Regions from separate parts of the Halomonas sp. McD50-4 genome, predicted to be linked through region 2. Evidence: predicted binding sites of a transcription regulator. Region 2 holds the regulator's gene; each other region holds the start of a gene.
What was found. Region 2 encodes sigma-54, which starts transcription at its own class of promoters, with help from an activator protein. Its sites were predicted from a motif close to TGGCACNNNNNTTGCTNT; they were not measured.
Positions count from the first base shown of each region.

Region 1: a site for sigma-54 is predicted at 2,815-2,832, ahead of MHM85_RS09655 (amino acid ABC transporter substrate-binding protein). Genes of this name have one in related genera too.
Region 3: a site for sigma-54 is predicted at 4,469-4,486, ahead of MHM85_RS16015 (sugar phosphorylase). Genes of this name have one in related genera too.
Region 4: a site for sigma-54 is predicted at 3,976-3,993, ahead of MHM85_RS16050 (HAD-IIB family hydrolase). Genes of this name have one in related genera too.

Region 1 covers NZ_JAKRFG010000006.1:160,819-168,393, reverse strand. Annotated here, with positions in the region: gene hemE (uroporphyrinogen decarboxylase) at 1-706, shown strand, start outside; gene speE (polyamine aminopropyltransferase) at 706-1,566, shown strand; gene MHM85_RS09660 (amino acid ABC transporter substrate-binding protein) at 1,654-2,676, shown strand; gene MHM85_RS09655 (amino acid ABC transporter substrate-binding protein) at 2,890-3,915, shown strand; gene MHM85_RS09650 (amino acid ABC transporter permease) at 4,000-5,190, shown strand; gene MHM85_RS09645 (amino acid ABC transporter permease) at 5,211-6,311, shown strand; gene MHM85_RS09640 (amino acid ABC transporter ATP-binding protein) at 6,350-7,126, shown strand; gene MHM85_RS09635 (Rid family detoxifying hydrolase) at 7,224-7,575, shown strand, end outside.
Region 2 covers NZ_JAKRFG010000001.1:437,215-444,789, forward strand. Annotated here, with positions in the region: gene lptB (LPS export ABC transporter ATP-binding protein) at 1-303, shown strand, start outside; gene MHM85_RS02110 (RNA polymerase factor sigma-54) at 409-1,824, shown strand; gene raiA (ribosome-associated translation inhibitor RaiA) at 1,922-2,230, shown strand; gene ptsN (PTS IIA-like nitrogen regulatory protein PtsN) at 2,235-2,702, shown strand; gene rapZ (RNase adapter RapZ) at 2,761-3,678, shown strand; gene MHM85_RS02130 (HPr family phosphocarrier protein) at 3,717-3,986, shown strand; gene pmbA (metalloprotease PmbA) at 4,003-5,343, opposite strand; gene yjgA (ribosome biogenesis factor YjgA) at 5,439-5,960, shown strand; gene tldD (metalloprotease TldD) at 5,966-7,420, opposite strand; gene MHM85_RS02150 (AsmA-like C-terminal region-containing protein) at 7,417-7,575, opposite strand, start outside.
Region 3 covers NZ_JAKRFG010000015.1:72,325-79,899, forward strand. Annotated here, with positions in the region: gene thiL (thiamine-phosphate kinase) at 1-349, opposite strand, end outside; gene nusB (transcription antitermination factor NusB) at 385-888, opposite strand; gene ribE (6,7-dimethyl-8-ribityllumazine synthase) at 885-1,373, opposite strand; gene ribBA (bifunctional 3,4-dihydroxy-2-butanone-4-phosphate synthase/GTP cyclohydrolase II) at 1,378-2,544, opposite strand; gene ribD (bifunctional diaminohydroxyphosphoribosylaminopyrimidine deaminase/5-amino-6-(5-phosphoribosylamino)uracil reductase RibD) at 2,617-3,765, opposite strand; gene nrdR (transcriptional regulator NrdR) at 3,765-4,262, opposite strand; gene MHM85_RS16015 (sugar phosphorylase) at 4,520-6,280, shown strand; gene dsbG (thiol:disulfide interchange protein DsbG) at 6,423-7,205, shown strand; gene MHM85_RS16025 (DUF6691 family protein) at 7,241-7,575, opposite strand, start outside.
Region 4 covers NZ_JAKRFG010000015.1:81,509-89,083, forward strand. Annotated here, with positions in the region: gene MHM85_RS16040 (methyl-accepting chemotaxis protein) at 47-1,663, shown strand; gene MHM85_RS16045 (glycosyl transferase) at 1,725-2,945, opposite strand; gene MHM85_RS16050 (HAD-IIB family hydrolase) at 2,965-3,879, opposite strand; gene MHM85_RS16055 (OmpA family protein) at 4,356-5,429, opposite strand; gene MHM85_RS16060 (hypothetical protein) at 5,534-6,274, shown strand; gene MHM85_RS16065 (FlgO family outer membrane protein) at 6,280-6,864, shown strand; gene MHM85_RS16070 (glycosyltransferase) at 6,946-7,575, shown strand, end outside.

The sequences.
Region 1 (7,575 bases), on a different contig from region 2:
GCTGAATGGCCGCATGCCGCTGATCGGCTTCTCCGGCAGCCCTTGGACGCTGGCGACGTATATGGTCGAGGGCGGCTCCAGCAAGGATTTCCGTCATCTGAAAACCATGCTGTACGACACGCCGGACACCATGCACCAGCTACTGGATACCCTGGCGCAGGCGGTCACCGACTATCTGAATGCGCAGATTCGTGCGGGCGCTCAGGCCGTACAGATTTTCGACACCTGGGGTGGCGCGCTCTCCACGCCGGCGTATCTAGAGTTCTCGCTGCGCTATATGGAGCAGATCGTCTCCGGGTTGATCCGCGAGCATGACGGCCGCCACGTGCCGGTGATCCTGTTCACCAAAAACGGCGGACAGTGGTTGGAGCATATCGCCTGTGCCGGTGCCGATGCCCTAGGCATCGACTGGTCGACCGAGCTATCCGATGCTCGTGCACGCGTGGGCCATAAAGTCGCCCTGCAGGGCAACCTGGACCCCAACGTGCTGTTTGCCCGCCCCTCGGCCATTCGCGCCGAAGTGGCACGCGTGCTGGAAAGTTACGGCCACGGTCCGGGTCATGTATTCAACTTGGGCCACGGCATCAGCCAGTTCACCAACCCCGATCACGTCACCGCCTTCATGGAGGCGCTGCACGACCTAAGCCCGCAGTACCATCAGGGCATTCCGACCCAAACGAACGATCAATGCCCAGGAGCCAAGTAATGAGCGACCTACGCGACGACCAGTGGTTTACCGAAGTCTTCGATAGCCATGGCAGCGCTTTCTCGCTGAAAGTCACCGAAAAACTGCTGGATGTACAGAGCCCCTACCAACACCTGGAAGTCTACGCCACGGAGACCTACGGCCACCTGATGGTGCTGGATGGCTGCGTGATGCTGACCGATCGCGATAATTTCCTGTATCACGAAATGATTGCCCACCCGGCGCTGTTCACCCATCAAGACCCCAAGCGGGTGGTGATCATTGGCGGCGGCGACTGCGGCACCTTGAAAGAAGTGTTGCGCCATCCGGGCGTCGAGAAGGTCACCCAGATCGATATTGATGAAGAAGTGACCAAGGCGGCTGAGCGCTTTTTCCCGTCGCTGGTGGAAGCCAACGGCGACCCCCGCGCCGAGCTGCTGTTTGCCGACGGCGTGAAGTGGGTCGACGACGCCGCCGACGAGAGCATCGACGTGCTGATCATCGACTCCACCGATCCGGTCGGCCCTGCCGAAGGCCTGTTCAAGACCGACTTCTTGAAACGCTGCCACCGTATTCTGAAAAGCGGCGGGGTGATGGTACAGCAGAGCGAATCGCCGCTTTATCATAGCGGTTCGATCATCCGCGAACTGCGCAACGACATGCGCGAAGCAGGCTTCGATAGCGTCGCCACGCTACCCTTCCCCCAACCGGTGTATCCCTCGGGTTGGTGGAGCGTGACGTTGGCCGGTAAAGCGACCAGCGTTGAAAGCTTCCGCGAAGAGGCTGCCGCCGATCATGAAATGCCGCTACAGTACTACACAGTAGATGCCCACCGGGGTGCCCTGGCGCTGCCGCCCTTTATGCGTAAAGCCTTCGCATAAGCGGGCAGCTACGCTAGGTATCTGGCCGGGCTCTGCCCGGCTTTTTTATGCGCCAATCATCGTGCGCGCCACGTTAAGGAATAACAAATGAACACCACGCGTTGGTTTGGATGGGGAGTCACCCTGTTAGCGCCCGCCCTATGGGTACCCACGGCCATGGCCGATACGCTACAAACGGTGCAAGAGCGCGACAGCGTGCGCTGCGGCGTCAACGCGGCTCAGCCCGGCTTTTCGTCCTTAGACGATAACGACGAGTATCGCGGTCTGGATACCGATGTGTGCCGTGCCGTGGCGGCCGCCGCGCTGGGTGATGCCAGCAAGGTCAACTTCGTGCCGTTGGATTCGGTGGAGCGCTTTGCCGCGTTGCAATCAGGTGAAGTAGATGTCCTTTCTCGCACCACCACCTGGACGTCTAGCCGCGACACCACACTGGGCATGCACTTTACCGGTGTGAGCTACTACGACGGCCAAGCCTTCATGGTGGCCAGCGACTTGGGCGTGCAGAGCGCGCAAGAGCTGGATGGCGCGGCGGTGTGTACGCAGTCGGGCACTACCAGCGAACTCAATCTTTCCGACTACTTCCGTATCAACGACATGACCTACGATGCGGTGGTGTTCGATTCACCCGAGCAGTCGATTGCGGGCTTCGAAGCAGGCCGCTGCGACGTCTTGAGTTCGGATGCCTCGCAGCTCTACGCCCAGCGCATTCAACTGGCCGATCCCAACATGGCCGTCGTCCTACCGGAAATCATCTCTAAAGAGCCGCTAGGCCCCGCCGTACGCCAAGGCGATGATCAGTGGTTCAACATCGTGAAGTGGTCACTGTTTGCCATGCTGAATGCCGAAGAGCTGGGCGTCAGCCAAGCCAACGTGGATGAGCAGCTAAGCTCAGAAAATCCCGATGTGATGCGCCTGCTTGGGCAAGACGGTGATTTTGGTGAGGCCATGGGCCTACAATCAGATTGGGCTTACCAAATCGTCAAACAGGTCGGTAACTATGCGGATATTTATGAACGCAACGTGGGCACCCACTCCGACTTCAACATTGCCCGTGGCCTGAATGCCCTGTGGAAAGATGGGGGCATTCAGTACGCGCCGCCCATTCGCTAGTGCGCTCGGTCACTCGCCAGCGGCTGCGCACCAAAAAGGCGCAGTGCGTAGCCGCTGGCGCACTTTTTTGCACCAAGACCTTCGTTAAATTCGCTGATTTTACGTTGAAAAGCGCTGAATTTGACGACATATCTTTTTTGGCACCTTCCTTGCTAGCTTTTAGTGATGCATCACCATGCATAACGACACTAAATCGAGGAAGGGGAACACAACATGATCAATAAGAAACACCTGGTACTTCTGGCCTCCGCAGGCGCCATCTCTCTTGCGGGCGTGGCGACCGCCCAAGCCGATACGCTGGAAGATACCCGCGAACGTGGTGCCGTACAGTGTGGCGTCAGCGACGGCCTGCCAGGTTTTTCCGCCCCGGACGATAACGGTAACTGGCAGGGCCTCGACGTTGACGTATGCCGTGCCGTGGCCGCTGCGGTACTGGGCGACGCCGATGCCGTCAACTACATCTCTTTGAACGCCGTCGAGCGTTTCACCGCGCTGCAGTCCGGCGAAGTGGACGTTCTGTCTCGTAACACCACCTGGACCACGACCCGCGACACTACCCTGGGTCTGAACTTCACCGGCGTTAACTTCTACGACGGCCAGGGCTTCATGGTCTCTCGCGACCTGGGTATCACCAGCGCGGCCGAGCTGGATGGCGCGGCGATTTGTATTCAATCAGGCACCACTACCGAGCTGAACCTGGCTGATTACTTCCGTGCCAACGGAATGGAGTTCGACCCCATCGTTTTCGATACCTCCGAGCAAACCGTAGGTGGCTTCCAGGCTGGCCGCTGTGACGTTCTGACGTCTGACACTTCTCAGCTGGCGGCCCTGCGCATTCAGCTCGACGACCCGTCGGGCGCGATGATTCTGCCCGACGTCATTTCCAAAGAGCCGCTGGGCCCGGTCGTACGTCAGGGGGACGATCTGTGGTTCAACATCGTGAAGTGGTCGCTGTTCGCCATGATCAACGGTGAAGAGTACGGCGTGACCAGCGAGAACGCAGAAGAGATGCTCAGCTCCGATAACCCGGACGTAGCGCGTCTACTCGGCCAGGACGGCAACTATGGTGAAGGCATGGGTCTTGACGCCGACTGGGCCTATAACATCCTGAGCCAAGTGGGTAACTACGGTGAAAGCTTCGAGCGCAACGTAGGTATGGGTTCACCGCTGGAAATCGAACGCGGTGTCAACGCCCTGTGGAACCAAGGCGGCTTCCAGTACGCACCGCCGATTCGCTAAGCGTCTCGCTTGACCCCGGCCCGCCACCCTTTTTGGTCATGGCGGGCCATTTGATTGACCTTCCGTATCGCGGAGACGCCACCCATGTCCGTAAGACCTAACGCTCGCCCCGTTGGCCAAAAGCCACCGTTCTGGCGAGACCGCGCCAAACGTGCGCTCATCTTTCAATGTCTGCTGATTGCCGCTGTCATCGCTTTTCTGTTCTATATCGTCGGCAACGTGCAAGACAACCTCTCCTCACGGGGTATCACCACAGGTTTTGGCTTCCTGAGTAATACCGCCGGTTTTGGGATCGTTCAGAGTCTGATCGACTACTCTTCCCAAAGCACCTATGGCCGCACCTTCTTCGTTGGCCTGCTGAATACGCTGCTGGTGGGTGGGTTGGGCGTTATTGCCGCCACCATCATTGGCTTTATCGTCGGTATCGCTCGTCTATCGCCCAACTGGCTGATCGCCAAGCTAGCCGCCGCGTATATCGAAACCTTTCGTAACATTCCGCTGCTGCTGCAGATTTTCTTTTGGTACTTTGCCGTGCTGCGGGCGCTCCCCAGCGCTCGAGAAAGCCTCGCGTTCGGCGAGGCCGTGTTTCTTAACGTACGCGGGCTTTATCTACCTGAGCCGCTGTTCGAATCGGGCTTCGGGCTGATTCCTGTCACCTTCGTGATCGCCATCGCGGCCAGTATTGCGCTGGTGATATGGGCAAAACGCCGTCAGGAAGCCACGGGGCAGCGAATTCCCGCTTACTGGATCTCCTTTGTACTGATCTTTGGGCTGCCCCTGTTGGTCATGTTGGCCACTGGCGTACCCATTACTTGGGAAATGCCCGAGCTGCGTGGCTTCAACTTCCGCGGCGGCATCACGGTGATTCCTGAGTTTCTGGCGCTGTGGTTCGCACTCTCGATCTACACGGCGTCGTTCATTGCCGAGATCGTGCGCTCCGGTATTCAGGCCATTTCACATGGCCAAACCGAAGCGGCGCAGGCACTGAGTCTGCCGCGCAACCTGGTGCTGCGCCTCGTCATCATTCCTCAGGCATTGCGGGTCATCATCCCCCCGCTCACCAGCCAATACCTGAATTTGATCAAAAACTCGTCGCTGGCCACGGCCATTGGCTATCCGGACCTCGTGTCGGTGTTTGCAGGCACCACGCTGAATCAGACGGGCCAGGCCATCGAGGTCATCGCGATGACCATGGCGGTGTATCTGACGATCAGCCTGCTGGTGTCGATGTTCATGAACTGGTTCAACGCCCGCGTGGCGCTGGTTGAACGCTAGGCTGAGGCGAGGAGCCACACATGATTCATAATCAAACGATGATCGAACAGCGGCCAGCGCCCAGCAACTCCGTTGGCGCGATTGCTTGGCTGCGAACGAACCTATTCAACGGGCCGATCAATACGATCTTCACGTTAATCGGCCTCTATATCCTCTATCTGCTCGTCGTGCCTACCGTGCAGTGGGCGTTCATCAACGCCGATTGGGTAGGCACCACACGCGACGACTGCTCACGGGAAGGCGCTTGCTGGGTCTTCATCAACGCACGTTTGACGCAGTTTATTTATGGCCTATATCCCAGTTCAGAGATCTGGCGCGCCAATATCGTGTTCGCCATGTTCTTTACGCTGATTGGCTGGCTGGCGATTCCCAAGCTGCCTTTCAAGCGCTGGGTGGCCATCTTTGCGCTGGTGGCATTCCCCATTATCTCGTTCGTACTGCTTTACGGCGGCTACTTCGACCTTCCCCAGGTGCCTACGCACCGCTGGGGCGGCCTGATGCTAACGCTGCTGCTGGCCACTGTGGGCATGGTAGGCGCGCTACCGATCGGCATCGTACTGGCGTTGGGACGTCGCTCGAACATGCCGATCGTCAAAAGCTTTTGCGTGGTATTTATCGAATTCTGGCGCGGCGTACCGCTGATCACCGTGCTGTTCATGGCCTCGGTGATGTTGCCGCTGTTCCTTCCTTCGGATATGAGCGTCGACCGCCTGGTGCGCGCTTTGATCGGCTTGACGCTGTTCCAAAGCGCCTACATGGCGGAGGTCATTCGCGGGGGCTTACAGGCCATCCCTAAAGGCCAGGAAGAGGCGGCAGCGGCTCTCGGCATGACCTACTGGAAACGCATGGGGCTGATCATCCTTCCCCAGGCGTTGAAGATGATGATTCCAGGCATCGTGAATACGTTCATTTCGCTGTTCAAAGATACCACCCTGGTCATGATCATCGGCCTCTTCGACCTCTTGGGGATCGTGCAAGCGGCTCTAGCCGACTCACGCTGGCTCGGCTTCTCGTTGGAAGGTTACGTGTTTGCCGCCTTCATGTTCTGGATCTTCTGTTTCAGCATGTCGCGCTACAGCCAGTACCTAGAACGCAAGCTGCATACCGGCCACAAGCGCTAACGCCGCTTTTATCAACGATTTTTTAGCAGGATAGTGACATGACTCAAGCAGCGACCAACACCCCTGGCACCAGCCCCTCTGACCTAATGGTCGAAATGCGCGGCGTGAACAAGTGGTACGGCGATTTCCACGTGCTGCGGGATATCTACCTGGAAGTGAAACGCGGCGAGCGGATCGTCATTTGCGGGCCTTCTGGCTCGGGCAAATCCACCATGATCCGCTGCATCAATCACCTAGAAGAGCACCAAAAAGGCGAGATCGTGGTGGGTGGCGTACCGCTGACCCAAGACGTCAAACGCATCGAGCAGATTCGCCGCAGCGTCGGCATGGTATTCCAGCATTTCAACCTGTTCCCTCACCTCACGGTGCTGGAAAACTGCTGTATCGCGCCAATGTGGGTACAGAAGAAGCCCCGCAAAGAGGCCGAAGCCATGGCCATGCAGTATCTGGAGCGGGTGCGTATTGCCGAGCAGGCCAAGAAGTATCCCGGCCAGCTCTCCGGCGGCCAGCAGCAGCGGGTAGCGATTGCCCGCTCGCTGTGCATGCATCCGGACGTGATGCTGTTCGATGAGCCCACCTCGGCCCTCGACCCGGAGATGATCAAGGAAGTACTGGACGTGATGATCGAACTGGCCGAAGAGGGTATGACCATGCTCTGCGTGACCCATGAAATGGGCTTCGCCAAGACCGTGGCCGACCGCGTGATCTTCATGGACCAAGGACAAATCATCGAAGAGAACGCGCCGGAGCCGTTCTTCAACAACCCGCAGTCCGAGCGTACCCAGCTCTTCTTGAGCCAGATTCTGGGGCATTAAGTCAGCTTACAGCGCCCCACAGTGCTGAACCTGGGCCTCCTATGAGGCCCATTTTTATGGGTTTTCTACGCCACAACACCACAACGAGCGAGTCATCATGGAAAAGCTATTTATCGATCGTGCACCGCAACCCATTGCGCCGTTTTCACACGCCTGCCGCGTGGGGGATTTGGTGTTCATCACCGGCCAGATGCCCACGGTGCCGGAAACCAATGAGATGCTGCTAGGCACCTTTACCGAACAAACGCACCGGGTGATGCAGAACCTGGCCATCGTACTGGAAGAGGTGGGCAGCCGCTTCGAGTACGTGGTGCAGTCGCGGGTGTTCATCACCAATATGGGGCACTTCGATGAAGTGAACCGGGTCTACGCCAGCTATTTCGACAAGCCGCTGCCCACCCGCACCTGCATTGGCGTGACTGGGCTTGCGGGCGGCGCGGATGTGGAGG
Region 2 (7,575 bases):
GAGCGCCGTCGAGTAGAGATCGCGCGGTCGCTGGCCACCGAGCCCGCGTTCATTCTACTCGACGAACCCTTTGCCGGGGTCGACCCTATTTCGGTCGGCGAAATCAAAACCATTATCCGCGCACTCAAAAAACGCCACATCGGCGTCTTGATCACCGACCACAACGTGCGTGAAACCCTGGATATTTGCGATATCGCCTACATCGTTGGCGATGGCCACATCATCGCCAGTGGAAACGCCCAGGAGATTCTCAATAACCAAAAGGTCCGCGACGTCTATCTGGGCGCTGATTTCCGGCTCTAAACCGAGGCCTGACCAAACTTTTCTTTTAGTGGCATGCTTATTGCACTTGCACGTAGCCATAACTCGCTCTAGGGTGGAGCTTTCTGATTAACGAGTGGTTCTCAGATGGTCATGAAAGCTTCTCTCCAATTGCGTATCGGCACACAGCTGACCATGACACCCCAGCTGCAACAGGCCATTGCCTTGCTGCAGCTCTCTACGCTGGACCTCCGTCAAGAAATTCAGCAAGCGCTTGACGCCAACCCTATGCTCGAGCAAGAGGACGAGTTTGGAGAGCAGGCAGTCAGCGAGCCGCAAGAGGCCGAGTGGTCTGACAGCATTCCCAACGAACTCTCCGTCGACAGCGACTGGTCGGACACCTATCAAGACATGGGCAGTCTGAGCGGTGGTAGCGAAGGACCCGACTTCGAGCGTCAAGCCGCTGGCCAAAGCCTTCATGGCCATTTGCTGTGGCAACTGGCCATGACCGATGTCAGCTCACGGGAATATGCAATTGCGGAGAGCCTGATCGATGCGCTGGACGCCAATGGTTATCTTACCCAGCCGCTCAACGACATTCGTGAAGGGCTCAAAGCACAAGGTCATGACGGCTTGAGCCAACGGGAAGTGGAAAATACCCTACTGCGCTTGCAGCAGTTCGAGCCGACCGGCGTATTCGCTCGCGACCTGCGAGAATGTCTGATGCTTCAACTTGCTGCGTTGCCGGAAGACACCCCGCTATTGATGCCAGCCAAACGGCTGGTACGACAGTTTTTGGAGGCGCTAGGCAAAGACGATATGCGCCTCCTCAAGCGCCGTTTGAGCCTGGACGATGAGCAGCTGGATGACGTCATTCGATTAATTCGCAGCCTCGATCCCCGACCCGGCAGCGCCTACGGCGTGACCGACGATAGCTACATCACTCCCGATCTGGTCGTGCGCCATGACAACGAAGGCTGGCATTTAGAGCTCAACCCGGACGCTCTTCCACGGCTACGCATCCAACCCGACTACGCCAGCTTGATCAAACGCGCCGACAAGAGCCAGGACAACCAGTTCTTGAAAGAGCACCTTCAAGAAGCGCGCTGGCTGATCAAAAGCCTCTCTAGCCGCAATGACACCTTGCTGCGCGTGGGGCGTGAAATCATCGCTCGCCAAATTGGCTTTCTAGAGCACGGCGAAGAGGCCATGAAGCCGCTGATCTTGGCCGACATCGCCGAAGCCGTAGAGATGCATGAGTCGACCATCTCACGCGTGACGACACAGAAGTTCATTCATACACCGCGTGGCGTGTTCGAGTTGAAATACTTTTTCTCCAGTCAAGTCAGTGGCCAAGACGGCGGCGACAGCCACTCGAGCACGGCCATTCGCGCACGTATCAAAAAGCTCATTCAAGAGGAGCCCTCAGGCAAACCGCTCTCCGATAGTCGCTTGGTGACGCTTCTCGAAGAGGGCGGAATAAGCGTGGCACGACGTACCGTCGCGAAATATCGCGAGTCGATGGGCATTCCCTCTTCGAGCGAGCGCCGCCGTTTACGCTAGTTAAACGTTTGGTCGTGACAAACTCACCGCAAGGGCTTTGCAATAGCGTAAAAAGGGTTACAATCGAAGTACAGCCCGATGGATAAGGAGCACGTCAATGCAAGTAAACATCACTGGTCATCACGTTGAACTGACTGACGCCTTGCGTGACTACGTTAACGAAAAGCTGGAACGCGTCGAACGACACTACGACAATATCACCACGGTACAAGTGACCTTATCTGTCGAAAAGGAGCGCCAGCAGGCAGCGTGCACGCTACATGCCGCCGGTGCTGACCTTCATGCCGAGGCACTCGATAACGATATGTATGCCGCCATCGATGCCCTTGCGGACAAAATCGATCGTCAACTCGTCAAACACAAGGAAAAAGCACAAGCTCGCGCTCAAGGCGCAGGCGTGCGTTAACTCAATGACGTTGGAAACCATTCTCCCCCCGGAGCGCGTGCTTTATGACGTACCCGGGGGCAGCAAAAAGCGGGTGCTGGAGTTTTTCAGCACCTTCATCGCCCAAAACACGCCCAGCCTCGACAGCCAAGAAGTGTTCAGTCGTTTGATTGGGCGCGAGCGTCTTGGCAGCACGGGGATTGGCAACGGTGTTGCCATTCCCCACGCAAGAAGCCCGCACTGCAGTGCCCCCATTGCTGGCTTTTTGAAACTGGCGGAACCCGTCGATTTCGATGCCATCGATGGGGACCCGGTCGATCTCGTGTTCGTTTTGCTGGTGCCTGAAGAAGCCGATGACACGCACCTTGCTTTGCTCGGACAAGTCGCGACGATCATGAACGACGCCGATACTCGCCAACAGCTGCGCAAAGCAGGCAGTCAAAAAGAACTGTTGACGCTGATAACGGCCAAGATACGCGAACAAGCTGCGTAACAGATCTACTCCTTCAATTTGTCTTTACTTCTTACGCTCAAACGCCAAGAGAGACGCTATGCAACTGGTGATCATTAGCGGCCGTTCAGGTTCCGGTAAGTCTATCGCCTTACAAGCGCTGGAAGATCTTGGCTATTACGCGATCGATAACTTGCCTGCCATGCTGTTGGGCTCGCTTATCGACGAGTTGCGCGCCCAGGGTGAGCGCACCCGGATTGCCGTCAGTATCGACGCACGCAACTTACCTACTGCGCTGGAGCGTCTGCCAGCGCTACTTGAAGAATTGCGCCACCGGGAAATTCGTTTTCAGGTGATCTACCTGACAACCGATGCGCGTATTTTGCTGGAGCGTTACTCGGCCACCCGCCGTCGTCATCCCCTCACCCGTGATAGCGACATGACGCTGGAAGAAGCGATCAACAAAGAAGAAGAAACGCTGAATGACATTCGCGACCTCGCCGATTTATTGATCGATACGTCTCGACTCTCCGTACACGATCTGCGACGCCGCATTACCGACCAAGTAGCTCATCAGCGCCAGCATCAACTGACGCTCACCTTCGAGTCCTTTGGCTACAAACGCGGCGTTCCGCTGGATGCCGACCTCGTGTTCGACGTACGCTGCTTGCCCAATCCTTATTGGGACCCTACTCTGCGCCAATATACCGGTCGCGACGCCAACATCATCGACTTCTTGAGCGGCTACCCCGTGGTAGAGGCCATGGCAAGCGATATTGAAACGTGGCTGGAGAAGTGGCTACCGGCCTATCAAAATAGCCATCGCAGCTATATGACCGTGGCCATTGGCTGCACGGGCGGCCAACACCGGTCCGTTTATATGATCGAGCAGCTTGCACAGCGGCTCGTCAAACAAACAGGGGAAGTGCAGTTGAGGCATCGCGAGCTAGGGCTGCAGTACACGCTCAGCGAAACGCCGACAACCCAACATACGGCGGCGACGCCCAGTACTCCCTGAGCCCTCCCTAAAACCCCACTCGGCAAAAAGGAACCAGAGTGCCCGAAAGAACGTTGACCCTTACCAATCAGCGCGGCCTTCACGCCCGCGCAGCCACCAAACTGGTTCAGTGTGGCCAGCAGTTCTCTGCCCAGATTCATGTGTACAAGAAGCAGCAAAAAGCGGATGCTGCCAATATCATGTCACTGCTCATGCTCGCCGCGCCCTGCGGGACCGAGCTCACCGTCATTGCAGAAGGGGAAGACGCCGAACGAGCGCTCGATGCTATCGAGGCGCTATTCGACGCTCGGTTTGAAGAAGATCAGTAATCGATGCAGCGTACGCTTAGCTGCCCGCCACGGTCATCGCATCCACCAGCCAGCTCCCCGTGTGAATGCTGCCCCGTGTATCCGTGTCATCCCCTACGCCGCTCAGCCCGGCAAACATCTTGTTCAGGTTACTGGCGATCGTGAACTCCTCGATTGGGTACTGAACTTCACCGTTTTCAATCCAAAAGCCTGCCGCTCCCCGCGAGTAATCACCGGTCACACCGTTCACCCCCTGCCCCATGAGCTCGGTGACCCAAATACCTTGCCCCATCTGACTCAACAGCTCGGCTCGTGGCGTTAACGGAGCCAGCAGGCGTAAATTGCGCGCGCCACCTGCATTTCCAGTCGAGTGCATACCTAAACGCCGTGCGCTATAAGCAGAAAGCATGTAGCTGGCAACCTGCCCCCGATCGATGAATCGATTATTACGGGTTTGCACCCCCTCGGCATCGAACGGCGAGCTCGCCGTCGCCCCCACTTCCATGGGTCGCTCTTCCAAGCCAAACCACTCGGGGAAAAGCGGCGTTCCCAGACGGTCACACAGAAAAGAGGCTTCTCGGTATAGCGCACCGCCTGCCAAGGCGCTCATTAGATGACCGATCAGGCCGCTGGCTAGCGTAGGGTCGAACAGCACCGGAAAGGTACCGGTCGGTGGCCGACGCGCACCCAGTCGGCGAAGCGTGCGAGTTGCCGCTTCTCGACCGACCTCTTCCGGGCTGCGTAAATGGTGTGGATTACGTGCGGCGGTGTAATCATAGTCGCGCTGCATACCCTGATCGTCCTGGGCGATCAGCATGCATGAGAGCGAGTGATTGCTGCCTTTTTGAGTGCCCAAAAATCCGTGGCTGTTGGCATAAACACGGACACCCTCGCCGCTGGAGAGTGACGCACCCTCCGACTGATGAATTCCCTCCGCGCTGCGTCCAGCCTGCTCGCAGCAAAGGGCCAGGTCGATGGCCTCATCCGTGGTGAGCGTCCAAGGGTGGTGGACTTTCAAATCGGGTAGCTCGGTGGCCATCAGCGACGCGTCTGCCAAACCGGCGGCAGGATCTTCTCCGGTATAGCGCGCGATCGCGAGCGCTTTTTCGACCGTTGCGCGAATCGACGCGCTGCTGGCATCGGTAGACGAGGCGCTCCCCTTTCTCTTGCCCACGTATAGCGTTACCGCAATTCCCTGATCGCGCGACAGCTCAACGGTTTCCACATCGCCTAAACGAACGCTGACGCCCATGCCTTGATCGACGCTGGCACCCACTTCAGCAGCATCTGCTCCTAGCTGCTTTGCTAGGGCAAGCGCTTCTTCAGCGCGCTGTGTCAGTAATGCCTGCTGCGCCGATGCATCAAATGCCTGTGCCATGTGGCCTCCTTTTCGCCTGAAACGCGTTGGCGGATCAATGTTGTGGTCACAGCCTGATATAATGCTGCGAACGAATCTAATCTGTGAGTAGCTATATGCCCAAGCAACGTCCCGAGCCAATTGACATCGACGAACAGGTAGAACGCCCCAGTAAATCGCAGCTAAAGCGAGAAATGCACGCCTTACAGGCGCTTGGCGAAACCCTGATTGCCATGAACCCCACCGAACGCTCACGCTTTCCGCTGTCTGACGATATGCTGCGCGCCATCGATGAAACCGCTCGCATTCGCTCCCATGAGGGCCGCCGACGTCATATGCAGTACGTTGGCAAGCTCATCCGCAAAGAGGATCTAACGGCCATTCAAGGCGTTTTCGACGCCATCGAACAAGAAAAAGAGCAGCGCGATCATGCTTTTCATCGCCTGGAAAAGTGGCGAGACCGCATGATCGACGAGGGCGACGATGCCGTCGATCTCTTCATGGTCGATTATCCCAATGCGGATCGGCAAGCGCTGCGCCAACTCGTGCGCAACGCGCGTAAAGAACGCGAACAGGGCAAGCCCCCCACCAGCTCGCGCAAGCTGTTCAAACACCTGCGTGAGACGCTAGCGCTGTAAGCCAGTCATGAAGACTGCGTACCGCCGACGGTCAGCTCATCCAGCTTAAGCGTGGGCTGACCGACACCGACGGGCACGCCCTGCCCCTCTTTACCACACACGCCAATGCCGGTATCCATCGCCATGTCATGGCCAATCATCGACACTCTGCCCATGGCTTCGGGCCCGTTGCCTATCAGCGTCGCGCCCTTGACCGGCGCTGTGATCTTGCCATCTTCGATCATGTAAGCTTCGCTGGCCGAAAAGACGAACTTACCCGAGGTAATGTCTACTTGACCGCCGCCAAAGCTGACGGCATAGATACCCCGCTTGACGCTTTTGATGATGTCGTCAGGATCATCCTGCCCCGCCAGCATGACCGTGTTGGTCATACGTGGCATTGGCAAATGCGCAAACGACTCGCGACGCGCATTACCGGTGGGCGCCATTTTCATCAAGCGCGCATTCAGCTTATCCTGCATATAGCCCGTCAAAATACCGTCTTCGATCAACGGCGTGTACTGACCGGGCGTGCCTTCGTCGTCCACACTGAGCGCGCCACGGCTATCGGCCACCGTGGCATCGTCGACCACCGTGACGCCCTTGGCGGCGACCTGCTGCCCCATCCGCCCGGCAAACGCCGAGCTGCCTTTGCGGTTGAAATCGCCTTCCAATCCGTGCCCAACGGCTTCGTGCAAAAGAATACCAGGCCAACCCGCCCCTAACACCACCGGCATCTGCCCGGCCGGTGCGTCGACGGCCTCCAGGTTGACCAGCGCTTGACGCACCGCTTCTTTTGCGTAGCGCTCGGCCACGCCTTCATCACGCAGACGCGACATCGAGTAACGACCACCGCCGCCCGCGCCACCGCGCTCCCGGCGGCCGTTTTTGGCCGCAATCACACTGACGTTGAAACGCACGAGGGGGCGAATATCGGCGGCAAGGGTGCCGTCACTGGCGCGCACCAACACGACTTCGTAGGTGCCAGAGAGCGACGCGCTCACTTGGCTGATACTGGGATCTGCGGCTCGCGCTATGCGATCGGCCTCTTTCAACATCGCGACCTTTTCTTCCGCTGATAACCCGGCAAGCGGATCGATTCCTGAATAACGCGCGGCGGCGCTGACCGGCGTTACGTTCTGACCGGGTAACTGTTTTCCGCTGCGAACGATACCAGCCGCCGTTTGCCCGGTGTCCATCAACGCATCGGCGGTGATTTGATTGGAGTACGCAAACCCCGTTTTCTCACCCGCCAGCGAGCGCACGCCCACGCCACCATCAATGTTATAGCTGGCCTCTTTGACCTCGCCATCCTCCAGCACCCACCCTTCTTGCCAAGTTCGCTGAAAATAGAGATCGGCATAATCGATGCCCGCTCCCAGGGCATAACCAAGGCCAGTATCCAGGGCGTCAAGATCGAGACCACCAGGGGTAAGCAAAATGGAAACGGCAGACTCGATATCGCTTGTTTGTGGGGTCATTGGGGGCCTTCTAAAGTCACTTGCGGCGAGGTCCAAGGACCTCGCACGCGATAATAGAGAGTGGTTGCTTGATCCAACGCATCGCCGAATAGCTGGTCGGCAATGAATAGCGCGCCGCCAACGATGGGCGCGCCGACCGCAATGGCGGCGATGGG
Region 3 (7,575 bases), on a different contig from region 2:
CATGGAACCCCCTCGCGTAGCGGGACAGCCACTGTTCCGCATGAGCGTCATCCTCGAAGGCGCGCTGGTCGAGCGTCAGTGCCATCAAGCACCAGCGCGAGACGGCTCCCATGGCCGCCAAATCGCTGAGGGCCACCGCCAACGCCCGGTGACCGACTGCCTGAGCCGGCGCATCGTGAGGGAAGTGTACGTTCACCACTGACGTGTCAACGCTCACTGCCAGCTCTTGGCCGGCCTGAGGCATCAATAGGGTGGCGTCATCGCCGCATCCTAGGGCAACGCCATTCGTCGCTTGCGCCTCCTGCGGCGACATAAAGAAACGTCGAATCAGATCGAATTCGGCAAGCACAAAGGCCCCTTAAACGCTTGATCAGCCCCCTCCGCTTACAAGCGGCGGGCGCTGACTTCGGCACTTCGTAAGCGGTTGGCTAGCTTATCGAGAATGCCATTCACGTATTTATGGCCGTCGGTGGCGCCAAATGATTTTGCCAGCTCAACGCCTTCGTTAATCACTACGCGGTAAGGCACTTCCATTCGCCGGGAGAGCTCGTACGCTCCCAAGCGAAGAATGGCCAGCTCTACCGCGTCCAAATCTTCCAGGCGGCGATCCAACAACGGGGCGATTTCGCGGTCCAGCTCGGTTTTGAAGCGCACCGTGTTGTGTAAAAGCTCATGGAACAGCGCTTTGTCGGCGATTTCCATGACCTTGACCCAGTTCTCGTGATCTTCGAGATCGTCGTCGGCCACCTGACTGCGAAATTCCGCTTCGATGCTGGTAATCGATTTACCGGTCATCTGCCATTGATAAAGCCCTTGTACCGCTAACTCCCTGGCGGCGTGACGCCCCTGCTGTGCGGCTGAGGGCTTGCGCTCACGACGCTCACTCATTGCGAATCTCCCACCGGCAGGGCACGCAGTAGAGAGACCATTTCCATCGCCGCCATGGCCGCCTCAGTGCCTTTGTTACCCGCCTTGGTGCCGGCACGCTCGATGGCCTGCTCGATGGACTCGACGGTCAGCACACCGTTGGCTACTGGCGTATCGAACTCCAACTGAAGATGATTGATGGCCGTGTTGCAGCCCCCCGCCACGTACTCGAAGTGCGGTGTGCCGCCGCGAATGACGGCGCCAAGCGCAATCACCGCATCGGGCTTCATCACGTTGAGCACGCGCTTGACGGCTAGGGGCAGCTCCCATGCACCGGGGACGTGAACGATGTGGATGTTTTCCATGTCCACACCGTGGCGCGTCAGACTGTCGACGGCACCTTCTACCAAGCTATCCACGACGTGGTGATTAAAACGACCCACCACGATCACGTAGCGCCCATCGACGTCTACGAAGGTACCTTCAATTTGCGAAAGGGATTGCATCGATTTATTCCTGCTGAAAAGTTGGCTCGTCGGCCGTGTCATTGGGCCCCAGCCGCTCGACCACTTCTAGGTCGAACCCAGAGAGCGCTGAGAACTTCCACGGCGAGCTGAGTAGGCGCATTTTACCCACGCCGAGATGGCGTAGAATTTGCGAACCCGTACCAATCGTTAAATAATTGCCAGAGCCATCAGAGTCGCTGGTGCGCGGCTGACGCACGCGATCCAGATAGATATCTAGCTGATCCTTCAAATCTTGATGTGGCCGCCCGTCATCGATCAGTACGAACACCCCGGCAGGCGCCTGGGCAATCTGTTCGATGGCGCGGTGAGCATCCCAACGGCATTGATCGCCCTTCATCAGCCCCATCACATCGCGCAGGGTATCGGCCAAATGCACGCGCACGGTAGTGGCCTGCTCGGGTGTGGGCTGCCCGTTCACGAGCGCGAGGTGGTGAGCGCCCTGAATACGATCACGGAACACATGCAGCGCCAGCTCACCATGGACGGTGGTCACTTGCGTCGTTTCTACGTGATCTACCGTTTGTTCGTTGACGATCCGGTAGTGAATCAAGTCGGCGATGGTGCCCATCTTGATATCGTGTGCTTTGGCAAAGGCCTCTAACTCAGGGCGGCGGGCCATACTGCCGTCATCGTTCATGATCTCACAAATGACGCCGCTGGGATCTAATCCGGCCAGCGCGGCTAAATCGCAAGCGGCTTCGGTATGGCCTGCGCGACGCAGCACGCCACCGGGTTCGGCCATCAGCGGAAAAATATGCCCTGGCTGAACGATATCCGTCGGTTTGGCATTCGGCGCAACGGCGGCTTGCACCGTACGGGCGCGGTCGGCGGCTGAAATGCCGGTGGTGACCCCTTCGGTCGCCTCGATCGAGAGCGTGAATTTGGTGCCAAAGCCGGAGCCGTTATCGCGCACCATGAGCGGCAGATTGAGCTGCTCGCAGCGCTCACGGGTCATCGGCATGCAGATCAGGCCGCAGGCATAGCGCGCCATGAAATTGATATGCTCTGGCTTCACCATTTCGGCGGCCATGATGATATCGCCTTCGTTCTCGCGATCCTCATCGTCCATGAGAATCACCATTTTGCCCTGGCGAATGTCGTCTACCAGCTCAGCGATGGGGGATAAACCCTCTGAAGAGGAGTGCGCCATGGAATCTCCAAAAATTAGGCTCGCATCGTATGCGAATTCGGGCGTCAGGGTACCTTGCAATGACGGCTTGCGCTAGTCAGCGTGCGGGGCGGCTATGATCCACCAGTCGTTTCCCACGGTTCGCGACTCGAGGATCGTCAAGCGCTTTTGATCGGCCATCTGGGTCATTCCCGGCAGGGAAAACAGCGGTCTTGCCTCGCCGCCCAGCAATGTCGGCGCGACGAAAAGCTGCATTTCATCGACCAGGCCGGCTTCCAGCAGCGCGCCCGCAAGCGTCGCTCCCGTTTCTACTAAGAGTTCGTTCACCTGCTCATTATCTGCCAGCCAGCGCAGCATGTCAGCCAGTGCAATGCGCCCGCCTTCGGCAGGCAGCACGTGAATCTCGGCCCCGGCCTGCGCCAACCGGTGCCGTTTCTCTTCGCTGTGCTGGTCAGTGGTGATGATCAGCGTGCGCCCGGGCTCGCGCAGACACGCTGCCGCCAGAGGAAGACGCAGGCGAGAATCAAGAATCACTCGCAGGGGTTGGCGCTGGGTGATGTCGTCGGCGTTGCCCAAGGCTAATTGGTCGGCCCGCAGCGTCAACCGGGAGTCATCCATGATGAGCGACTCTACGCCGCTCAGGATGGCGCTCGACCGCGCCCGCAGGCGCTGCACCTGCGTGCGCGCCTGGGGCCCGGTAATCCATTGCGACTCACCTGAGCCCATCGCGGTCCGACCATCCAAGCTCATGGCCATCTTCAGCCGCACAAAGGGACGGCGGCGCACCATGCGCGAGATGAAGCCGGGATTGAGCGCCCGGGCGTCGGCTTCCAGCAAACCTACCTGCACGTCGATACCGGCGGAGGCCAAGTGTGCGATACCGCCACCGCTGACCTGGGGGTTGGGGTCTTGCATCGCGATCACCACGCGACGGACACCCGCCTTGGTCAGGGCCACGGCACAAGGGCCCGTGCGCCCCGTGTGAGAACACGGCTCTAACGTGACGTACGCCGTCGCGCCCTGTGCAGCGTTGCCTGCCGCTTGAAGCGCATGAATTTCGGCATGAGGTTCCCCAGCCCGCACGTGATACCCCTCCCCCACGATGCGAGCGTCTCCATCGCTATCGAAGCGCACGATCACGCACCCCACTCTTGGGTTAGGGTCGGTGGTGTAAAGCCCCCGCTTGGCCAACTGAATCGCGCGGGCCATGTAGCGATGATCGGCAGTGGAGAACTCACCCATCATGACGCTCCGTTCGGTGATCCCTGCCCGGCCGGCTCATCGGAGGGCTCTTGGGAGAGCCGATCGATTTCAGCACGAAACTCATCCAGGTCCTGAAACTTGCGGTATACAGAGGCAAAACGAATGTAGGCCACTTGGTCGAGGCTACGTAACGCTTTCATGACCGCCTCGCCCACCTCCCGGGCGTTCACCTCACGGTCACCACGTGCGCGCAACGTTTGACGAATGCGCTCTACCGAGGCTTCGATCGCCTCGGCACTGACCGGGCGTTTTTCCAGTGCGCGAAGCATCCCCGCACGTAGCTTTGCTTCATCGAAACTCTCGCGAGAGCCGTCGGACTTCACCACCCGCGGCATGATCAACTCAGCGGTCTCGTACGTCGTAAAACGCTCATGGCAGCTGGCGCACTGGCGGCGTCGGCGCACCTGGTCACCCTCTGCCACCAGCCTGGAATCCGTCACTCTCGTATCGTTTGCACCACAAAAAGGGCAATGCATGGCAGTCAACCTATTATCAGTACGCACTAAAACCAGTACGTGCAGCGTGTCAGCCTGAACGAAGGGACGCAGCGTCACGGTGCGTGCTCTACGAGCCCTTCGCTATTTTGTAAACTGTTTTATCGCCAGCTGTCGGCGGTAGCCGACCCGCCGAGCTATCGTATGGCGGTGTTATACAGCCCCTATCTCGACGTATTGTAACGATTTGGCACACAAGCTGCAGCGTTTGTCGAAGGATGATTGAAAGGACGCCCGTTATGACCGCTTTCGAAAAGACCGTTCACCACTACCTCACCCAGCTATACGGCCCGCGCGCAGGGGAAGTGCAGCGGCGAATAGGTCAACACGTCGCGCATTTTCGCGGGGGAGCAAACGCTGCACCGACCGTTAACGGTCAATCTGTCGATGCACCAATGTGGAGCGAAAAGGATCAGTGGGTCATCTGTTACGGCGACTCGATCGTCGATGAAGGAACGCCACCGCTAGCCGTGCTGGATACGTTTTTGCAACGTTATCTGGGAGACACCGTCAGTGGGGTTCACGTGCTGCCCTTTTTCCCTTGGAGCAGCGACGACGGCTTTTCGGTGATTCATTATCGTGAGGTCAATAGTGAGCTGGGCGCGTGGTCGGACGTCCAAACCCTAGCCAGCCACTACGACTTGATGGCTGACTTGGTACTCAACCATGTCTCCCGAGAGTCGCTCTGGTTCGTCGACTATCTCACCGGTAGCCTACCCGGGCGCGACTATTTCATTGAGGTGGATCCTGACACGGACGTTTCCCAGGTCACCCGCCCGCGCAGCAGCCCGTTATTGGTGCCGATCTCGACGCGTCGCGGCACCCGCCACGTATGGGCTACCTTTTCGGAAGATCAAATCGATCTCAACTTCGAAAACCCGGACGTGCTGCTCGAGTTCGTGGGCATTTTGCTGTTCTACCTGCAGCAAGGCGTACGCATCATTCGCCTGGATGCAGTGGCCTTTCTATGGAAACGGCTCGGCACCCCGTGCATCCATCTGCCAGAGACCCATACCGTCGTGCGCTTACTGCGCGCTATCGTGGATGAGGTGGCGCCTGGCACGCTATTGATTACCGAAACCAACGTGCCACACGCCGAAAACATTAGCTACTTCGGCTTGGAGCGGTTGACGCAGGGCACTCCCGACGAAGCCCACATGGTGTATCAGTTCGCCCTGCCCCCGCTTTTACTGCATACCCTGACCCGCGGGGAAGCGACGACGCTACAAACGTGGTTGAACAGCCTCCCGGTACTGCCGCCGCAGTGTACCTACTTGAACTTTACCGCCAGCCACGACGGTATAGGTGTACGGCCTCTTGAAGGCCTGCTACCCGACCACGAGCGTGACGCGCTGCTGGAATTGATGCACCGCTTTGGTGGGTTTGTCAGCATGCGCAGCAATCCTGACGGCAGCGACACGCCCTACGAGATCAATATCACATGGTTCGAGGCGATGCGCGGCACCCGCCGTGGCCCGGACCCGTGGCAAATTGCACGCTTTCTCTGCAGCCAAGCGATCATGCTCAGCTTGCAAGGGATCCCTGCGCTCTATATCCACACGCTCACCGGCACGCTGAACGATGTGGAAGGTGTGGAACGTAGCGGCCGCCTGCGCTCGATCAACCGCCGACGCTGGCAGCTCGATGAGCTTGCCTTGTTATTAGAAAGCCCCGCCACCCCGACTCATGACGTTTTTCATGCCCTGCATCGGCTGCTGACACAGCGTCGCCAAGAGCCTTGTTTCCACCCCAACGCCCCGCAGCGCGTGATCGACACTCCCCCTGAGCTGCTCGCCCTCGAGCGTGGCCCCCTGCCTAACGGTCGACGCCTACTCGCGCTCTATAACGTGACCGATGGCAAGGTCGATCTCACTCACGCAGGGGATGCCCTCCATCAAACGCTTACTCAGCATGACTGGCAGCCGATCGGCAGTGCGAGTACTCACCATGACGCGACGCTGCCACCCTATGCCGTGTGCTGGCTGGTGGCTGACGCTTGACGCTTGACGCTTGCGACATAACGACTCAGGCATCCATGATCGTCACTCTTACATAATCATCCGCTGCGATACTGTGTGACGATCATGTCACGAGGCAAGGAGGCGCGAGTGCCCCACGCCGTTTTACTAAAAGGATTATGCGATGTCATGGGTTTCATTAAAAAGTCTCGGTCGTGTCAGCCTGCTGGCCGCGACAGCTAGCACTGCCGTTGTCAGCTTCGCTGACGAGCTGCCCGCGCCCATTCAGGCGCTCGCCAACCAGGGTTTGACGATTCATGGTCAGTTCGATGCACCGGGCGGAATGCGCGGCTTTGGGGCCAGCGTGCAAGGGCAGGACATGGCGATTTATCTCACCCCCGATGGAGAGCATGCGATCATTGGCACGCTGGTCGACGGTGAAGGCACCGACCTGACTGAGGCCCAGCTCGATGAGCACGTACGAGCGCCGCTAGAAGCCGACACGTGGGCGCTGCTCGAAGAGAGCCACTGGATCCAGGATGGCAACCCGGATGCGCCACGCGTCATCTACACCTTTACTGACGCCAACTGCCCTTATTGCCGCCAACTATGGCAACAAACCCGCCCATGGGTAGAGGCTGGCAAGGTCCAGCTGCGCCATATCATGGTGGGTATTCTAGCCCCCAATAGCCCGGCACTCGCCGCCACGATACTGGGCGCCGAGGACCCATCCGCCGCGCTACATCGCCATAGTGAGGGGGATGAACTCTCCCCCAGCGCACAGCCACGAGACATCGAAGAGCAGGTCTACGACAACAATCAACTCTTCGAACAGCTCGGCCTCTACGCCACTCCCACCAGTGCGTTTCAACGCGAAACCGACAGCGGCACGGTCCGCATAGACCGTATTCAAGGCCTACCCAGCGACGAGCGCTTCATCGAAATGATGGGTAGCGAAGCGCCATGAGAGCGTCGATGCGGCTGGTATTGCTGCCCATTTGGCTAGCGGGACAGCCGCTGAGCAATGAACCAGCCCAACACCATGGCCGCCAACAGCGCGAGCAGCGGCAACGTTGCTCCGCCGATGGAGGCGATCGCAGGACCAGGGCAGTAACCCGATAGCCCCCAGCCCACGCCAAACAGCGCCGCGCCGCCTAACAATTTGGCGTCTAGCTCTTGCTTGCTCGGCAGTTGGAAGTGGGTGCCAAACAGCGGCGTGCCGCGAGCGAAGACCACGCGATAGCCCACGAACGTGGTGCCGACGGCGCCACCCAGTACGAACATCAACGTCGGATCCCAGGCACCAGCCACATCCAAAAAGCCGAGCACGCGCGCGG
Region 4 (7,575 bases), on a different contig from region 2:
AACAGTGAGGGCTTACTTACTGCTTGGAATTTTTTATAGGGACACCATGAACCGTTTGACAACGACACAGAAACTTTGGGGCACGCTGGGCATCATTTGGGTGGCGATGCTACTGCTGGTGGGGTGGTTAGCGTGGGAAAACCGCCAAACCATCGAAAGTGAACGACGCGACAGTATTCAGCATATCGTGAGCAGCATCCATGGACAGTTAGAAGCGCTACAGGCACGCGCCGAGAGCGGCGAACTGACCGAAGAAGAAGCGCAGCAGCGAGCCATCGACAGCATCGCCAGCGTTCGTTTTGGTGAGGGGGAGTACGTCTTTGCTTTCGATGACGATTTAGCGATCGTTTCGCACCCTAACCGCCCCAGAGGCGAGGATATGAGTGCCTATCAAGACGCCAGCGGTATGCGACTCTATTCAGCCTTTTTGGACGTTGCCCAAGCCGGTGGTGGCCACGTGGACTACTACTCACGGCGTATTAGCGGTGACGACCAAGTGCCTAAAGTGAGCTATGTTGCCTACCTGCCAGAGTGGGGCTGGTCGCTGGCGGCTGGCGTGTATGTCGACGATATCAATGCCGCCTTCATTGCCCGGTTGATTCGTTCCGCCTTCATCCTCTTGGTGATCGGTGTACCGGTCACGCTCCTGATGGGCTGGGTCATTCGTGACGTTGCCCGCCGACTGGGCGGTGATCCACGCTATGCCGCCACGGTGGTACGTCACATCGCCGATGGGGATCTTACTCAAGCGGCCACCCTCTCCGCTAACGATCAGCATAGCTTGCTGTATGACATCAACCGCATGCGCGAAACGCTGGCGGGCACCATCAGTGACATTCACCACGGCGCGGATCAGGTGAATCACGGCGTGGAGCAAATCGTTGGCGTCAACGAAGAGCTTTCCACCCGTACCGAAGAGCAAGCTGCATCCCTGGCGGAGACCGCCTCCAGCATGGAGCAGCTAACGGCAACGGTAAAGCAGAACGCCGACCATGCTGACCATGCTCGTAACCTCGCCACCAAAACGGCGGAAAGTGCTCAACGTGGCAGCGACGCCATGGCGTCGGTGATTCATACCATGGAGAACATCAACAACAGCGCCACGCAGATGAGCAGTATCGTCAATACCATTGATGCCATCGCGTTCCAGACCAACATTCTGGCACTCAACGCTTCTGTAGAAGCAGCCCGCGCGGGGGAGCAGGGGCGTGGTTTTGCGGTGGTGGCCAACGAGGTTCGCCAGTTGGCTAGCCGCTCGGCGTCTGCTGCCCAGGAGATCAAAGGTTTGATCGAAAACGCGGATGCTCAGGTGGTCGAAGGCAGCCGCCAAGTTAAAAACACGGGTGAAATGATCAACGGTGTAGTGGCTGACATTCAGCAGCTCAGCACGCTGGTGCAGGACATCTCGGCAGCCACCATCGAACAAAGCAGCGGTATCGAGCAGGTCAATCAGGCCGTGACACAGATGGACCAAATGACGCAGCAAAACGCAGGGTTGGTACAGCAGAGTAACCACGCGACCCAGCAACTCGCGCAGCTGAGCACCCAGCTCCGCCATTTAGTGACGAACTTCAAGCTCGACCACCAAGCACCACAGGCCGCCATTGCCCCAGCCGCCATTACCCCACCTATGGCCCGCTCCTCCTCCTTTAGCGATTTTTAATCGCCCAGACATGGCCTCCGCCTAGCACGGCGGAGGCCATGCCATGCCTAATACGCCTCGACTAGACCTTGCCTTGATTATCCAGCTCTACCGCCTCGTGCATTCTGGCCAACAGGTCGGGCACGGCGGCTTGTACGCGGTTCCAGCTAGGAATGAAGGGCCGCTCCCGGGGATTGTCCAAAAACAGGTTTCCCGCTTCCAACAGGTTGCTGGCAAACAGCTCTACCGCCTGCTCTTCACAGTGACGATCCAAACTGAGGCCATTCATGGTGGCGTCGTGATCGTAAGCTTCGATCAAATCGAGCGCCAAACGATAGTACGTGGCTTTGAGCGTGCGGAAGTCTTCACTGCTAAAGCTCACTCCTTGCGTCGCTAACTTGCGATACAGGGCCTTGGCGATGTCCAAGCTCATTCGGTTCAGGCCACCGGTAGCATCCCCCTCGCTGACGGGCTGATGCTTGTGGTCATAGGCATCGGCAATGTCCACCTGACATAGTTGACGATGAGAGTAGTTACGCTGGAGTTCGGACAGCACGCCGATTTCAAGCCCCCAGTCGGCGGGAATACGAATGCCTTCCAGCACGTCGCTGCGCATTGCAAACTCGCCCGAGAGCGGATAACGAAAGCTATCCAAATAATCCAGATAAGGCAGCGGCCCACATACGGTCTTGAGCGCCCGCAGCAGCGGCGTCACCATCAACCGCGACACGCGGCCATTCAACTTTCCTTCGGCAATACGAGGGTAATACCCTTTACAGAAGCTGTAGTTGAAGCGCGGATGCGCCACGGGATACATGAGCCGCGCCAGCAAGCTACGGTCATAGGTGAGAATATCGCAGTCGTGTAGGCCTACCACCGATGAACGGCCGGAGGCCAATACGTATCCCGCGCAGTACCACACGTTGCGTCCTTTGCCGGGCTCTAGTGCGCCCAGGCCGTGGCTCTCCAGCTCGGCATCGAGTTCGCGCAAACGTGGGCCGTCGTTCCATAAAATGCGCGTGTGCTGAGGCAAACGGGAGAAAAACTCGCGGGCATACAAAAACTGTTTGCGGTCGGCACGATCCAGCCCGATCACGATTTCATTGAGATACGGCACCTTTACCAACTCATCGACGATCGCCGATAGCGCGGGGCCCTCCAACTCGGAAAACAGCGACGGTAGGATGAGCCCCATCGGTCGACGGTTGGCGAACTGGCTTAGCTCTTGCTCGAGCGCCTCGACCGGGCGACGGGTAAGATTATGAAAATCGGTGATGACGCCGTTTTGATGGAAGTCACTCATACGCGAACCTCTTGATGGGTTAGGCCGTGACGGCTAGCAGTACTGGGGCCGCCGCTAGTCGGCGGTCGTCTCGCCCCCACCAGTGGGCCACCCCCTCGGCCCAGCCGGCGGGTCCGGCCGCTCGAGTGCGATACAGCGCTTCATTCGACGGGGTGACGGCCAGTTCGTGGCACCCTTTGATGACCACGGCCTGATCGACCGCCTCGAGCATGGATACATCGTTGGGGCCATCGCCCAGGCCTAGAGATAGTGGCGGACGGCCGCGCAGCGCAGTAAAGCGCTTGATGAGCCAATCGACGGCGCTGCCTTTATCCGAAGCGTTTCCCATTACATGCCAAAAACGCCCACCTTGAGTCAGCATCAGACCGTCGCCCTCTAGCGCTAAGCGGAAATTTTTTAGGGCAGTGTCGTCGTCTTGCCAGATGAGCGGCTCGCTGCCTTCGCGCTGTCGGGCAGCTCTCGCGCGCGTCTCATCCAATCCCGTCAGCGACATGACCTCAGTGATATCGAGCTCGCTCATTCGAGTGAAACGCACGCCCAGCCGCGTGCGCCACACGTTCAGTCGCGCGCGGATGAACCCAACGTCGACGCCGGTGTGCTTGACGACCACCCCATCTCGACCGCTGCCAGGGCGATCCAGCCGCGCATGGCACCAGCCTGGGGGCAAGCCGATCACTGCGCCGTTTTCCGCTACGAATGGCGTTGCGGTCAGGCCCAGCGACTCACGCAACGTCACTAGTTCGGCACGGGTTTTGCTGGTCACCGGAATCACCGGCACGCCCAGCTGTTTCAGGCGTGCGAGCCAAGGTGCTGCAGGCGAAAAATCGTAGCTATGATGATCGAGCAGCGACCCGTCGAGATCGGTCACCACCAAACGCGGTGTCAGCGCCGGATCAGGGCTTCCAAGAGGCTGGAGAGGAAGACTCGCCAACATGCGGGGAGTCTGTGTCGTGCGGGAGTGTTCGTTCATGGCGCCACCTTATCGCAATCTGAAAAGCCGTTACTCAGGCGTCGTTCTCAGATAAGCAATAAAGCAGAATGTGTGCCAACACTATTTATATAAAATAAATCAAAAACTTAAAAAAGAATCGGCATGACCGATTATGAGGGCACCAAAATAGAGCACCTAAAATGCACTAACATAGTGCGGTTTAGGGCGTCATAAACAACCCCAGTCGTGAAATATCTAGTCGTGAAATACCTGTAAAAAAAGTTGCACAAGGCCTTGGCAAACGCTCGCAAATAGCTATACTCGAATTGTACCCACTGACAACCTTGTACACCCCCTCACCTGATGTCAGTGGGCTGCAGTGAGCCAAGCCCTTTCATGCCCGCCTCCCCCGGCGGGCTTTTTTTTTCAGCTCACTCCTCCCACACGCTCATTTAGTACATCCCCCTTCGACGAAAACATCACTCTACGTGAATGACGACTTCGACACGGCGATTACGCGCCCTACCCTCTGCGGTGCTGTTGTCTTCGAGCGGCTGCGTCGCGGCTAACCCCACGGCTCGCAAGCGCTCTGCAGCAACGCCAGCCGCTTCCAAGGCTTCGACGATGGCGATGGCACGGGCGCTGGAGAGTGCCCAATTGGACGAAAATTCCGGGGTGTTGATAGTTTGGCTATCGGAGTGGCCTTCGACCCACACCTCCCCCTCGTAACGCTGGATCGTTTCCAACAGACTACCCACCAGCGAGGCACCTCCCTGGGTCAGTTCGGCGGTTGCCGAAGGGAACAGCAGCCTATCTTGCACCCTCAGACTAATTCCCTCTGCCACACGCGAGACTTCGACACCCTCCAGGTTGGGTAAGTAAGGCGAGGTATCGACCCGTTCAGCGAGGTTGTCCATCAGCGCAAGCGCGCCACTGATTGCCTCATCGCTCACCTCGCGGACGTTCACCGGCGGCCGGTCCGTGAGCAGCACCATATAATCGGCCAAAGGCAGTGCCTCCGACGGTGCTTCTACCTGGACCAGTGGCGTGGGCAACCGGGGAAGCGGCTGTGACAAAGAGGGAGACGGCCGCCTGGCCTGGCGACTGTCCGTCAGCGATGCGACCAGGTTCCACTCTGAACTGGGCTCTGCATCGGCATTAGCGGGAAGCGCCAATAAGGGCGGCGCGCTGGGCGAACGTGCGACGCGTGGCGGCAGTCCTGCAACACCCAATGCGGCGCTGATCGCCATGGGGTTGAGCTCACCCGGCACCACTGTCGGCATCAGCGGACGTGACTGGCGCCGCTCCTCCAGCAGGGTCGGCAAAGGCACTTCCAATGGTGTCGTAAGGGCCGTGCTTGGGTCCGCTACTGGCTCGTCAGGGGCCCAATTGGGACCCGTGACGCCGGCGGCGGCGATAATGATGACGAACAGCGCGACGAGGAGCGTCATGATATCGATATAGCTAATCATCCATCCGCTGTTGCTATCGTCCTCAGGGTATGTCGATAGCAGCGAATCATGACGCGGGCCGCTACGGTGGTCCTCAAGCATGGGGGTGATTACTCATTCAAGTTTTTAACCTCGTGGCCGATCTATGCTAAGCATGGCAAACTAGTCTATCAAAAAGCCGATTAGTAGCGATAAGGAACTACCAGGTGCGCACTCGTCCTATGACACACCCCATTGCCCGTTATTTACGCCCCGTTGGCCTGGGACTTGCGAGCCTGATGCTCAGCGGCTGTTTTTACGCCAGCACTTCCCAAGCGCCCATTGCTACGACATACCCCTATTCGGAACAGCAAAAGATGCAGGCAGCCCAGCATTGGGAGGTCCTTGCACAGCATGAAGCCGCGGGCATTTTATCCAGCGAACGAGTACGTTTTCGCGACTTGCACATTGCGGCGCCGGAGCATGAGCAGTACGGCTCCTATTACAGTGGCGGGGAATTCGAGCGTGGCTTTAGAACACTGCTAACCAGCGAGCTCGTATCCGGCGGCGGTAGCGTCACGACACAGCCACGTGCCAACGGCGCCACGATTCAAATCGATGTGGAAGTCGTCGAGCACCGAGATCGTGGCTATACACGACCACCCTTTGGCGCTTACACGGCCTTAGCGAGCGGCATCGCGGTGGCCAGTATTCCTTTAGGTAACTGGAGTGAACCAGCACTTGCGCTCATCCCAGCGGCGATGGTGGCCGATACCACCAGCGGTAGCTGGACACCCAAAGGCAATGAAGAAATCATCATCACCACCCAGATAGTGGAACAGGATCAAATCCTCTACTCCTCCTCCAATATCTATTACATTAACTCGGGTGATCGCCGCCAATACGCCCCGCATCGGGTACCTAGAACGCCTACGACGCCGACTGTTTCTATCACTGATACTTGGTAATGTTTATGTCTCTACGCTCAATCTTTGCGTTACCGTCGATGCGCCTGCTTCGCACTGACATGTTGGCTACGCTTTGCATGACGCTACTGCTGGCAGGCTGCGCTAACCTAGGCAATAGCGCCCAACCTCAAGAACCAGAACCAGACTTGTCAGAGCTCGCCCATGAAGCGGCGCAGCGGATGGTCGCTAACAATCCTGACTTGACTCGCTATAGCCCGATGATTGCAGCCACGTTCGTCAGTATCGATAATCTGAGTCAATCGTCGACCTTTGGTCGGATCAGTTCCGAGATCATGGCCTCGGCACTCGCCCAACAAGGCATGCAGGTTCGCGAAGTCAAAATGCGCGATAGCATGTTTATCGAAGAGAGCGTGGGGGAATTGATTCTATCGCGCCAAGTTCAACGGCTAAGCTCTCAGCACAATGCGCGCTCCATCCTAATGGGCACCTACGCTCAGGGCCAGGACTATCTATACGTAAGTGCCCGCGTCGTACGCGCTGGTGATGCCATGGTGTTAGGCAGTGCAGACTTCCAGCTACCTTTGGATAATAATATGCGCAGCCTATTAGAGGCTCAGGGCGGATGGTAAAACACCCGATTTGACGCACAGTACCTTCTGAAAGCCTAGCCGATACGCTAGGCTTTTCATTTGCTCATCGAAAGGACGACTATGTCTCTACGTCGCCGTACCCGCCAGCCTCATATTGTGGCCATCAGCCGGGTGATCAAACTGTTTGCCAACATTACCAAGATGCTGAGCTATGGGTTTCACGCGCTCTTTCCTGCCAAGCGCTTTACCCTGCCAGAAAGAGCAGCCCCTTGGCTTTCGTCGAAGCAAGAGAGCAGTATCCCTCGAATCATTTGGCAAACCAACTTTACGAACCGAGTCACCCTGCCGGTGTATCTCAACTATCTGTTCAACCGCCTGATGGCACCGCGCTTTGAGTATCGATTCATGATCACCCAAGCGCGCCACGACTTCATCGAAAAGAACTTCAGCCCAGAGTGGCTCGAGAGCTACGACAGGCTGCAAATTGGTGCTGCCCAAGCCGATTTTTGGAGGCTATTGGCGCTGTATAAACATGGCGGCGTTTACCTGGATATCGATGCCCACGCTATCTGGCCGTTGGGTCGGGTCGTACCAGCAGATATCGACGAATTGTATGTGACGACACGTAAAGGAGAGTTGAGCAATTACTTCATCGCCAGCCGCCCGGGCAATCCCAATCTGCTGAAATTGATCGAGCAGGTACATCAAAACATTGTCGAGAATCAGCTTACCAACGTCTTCGAGCTGACC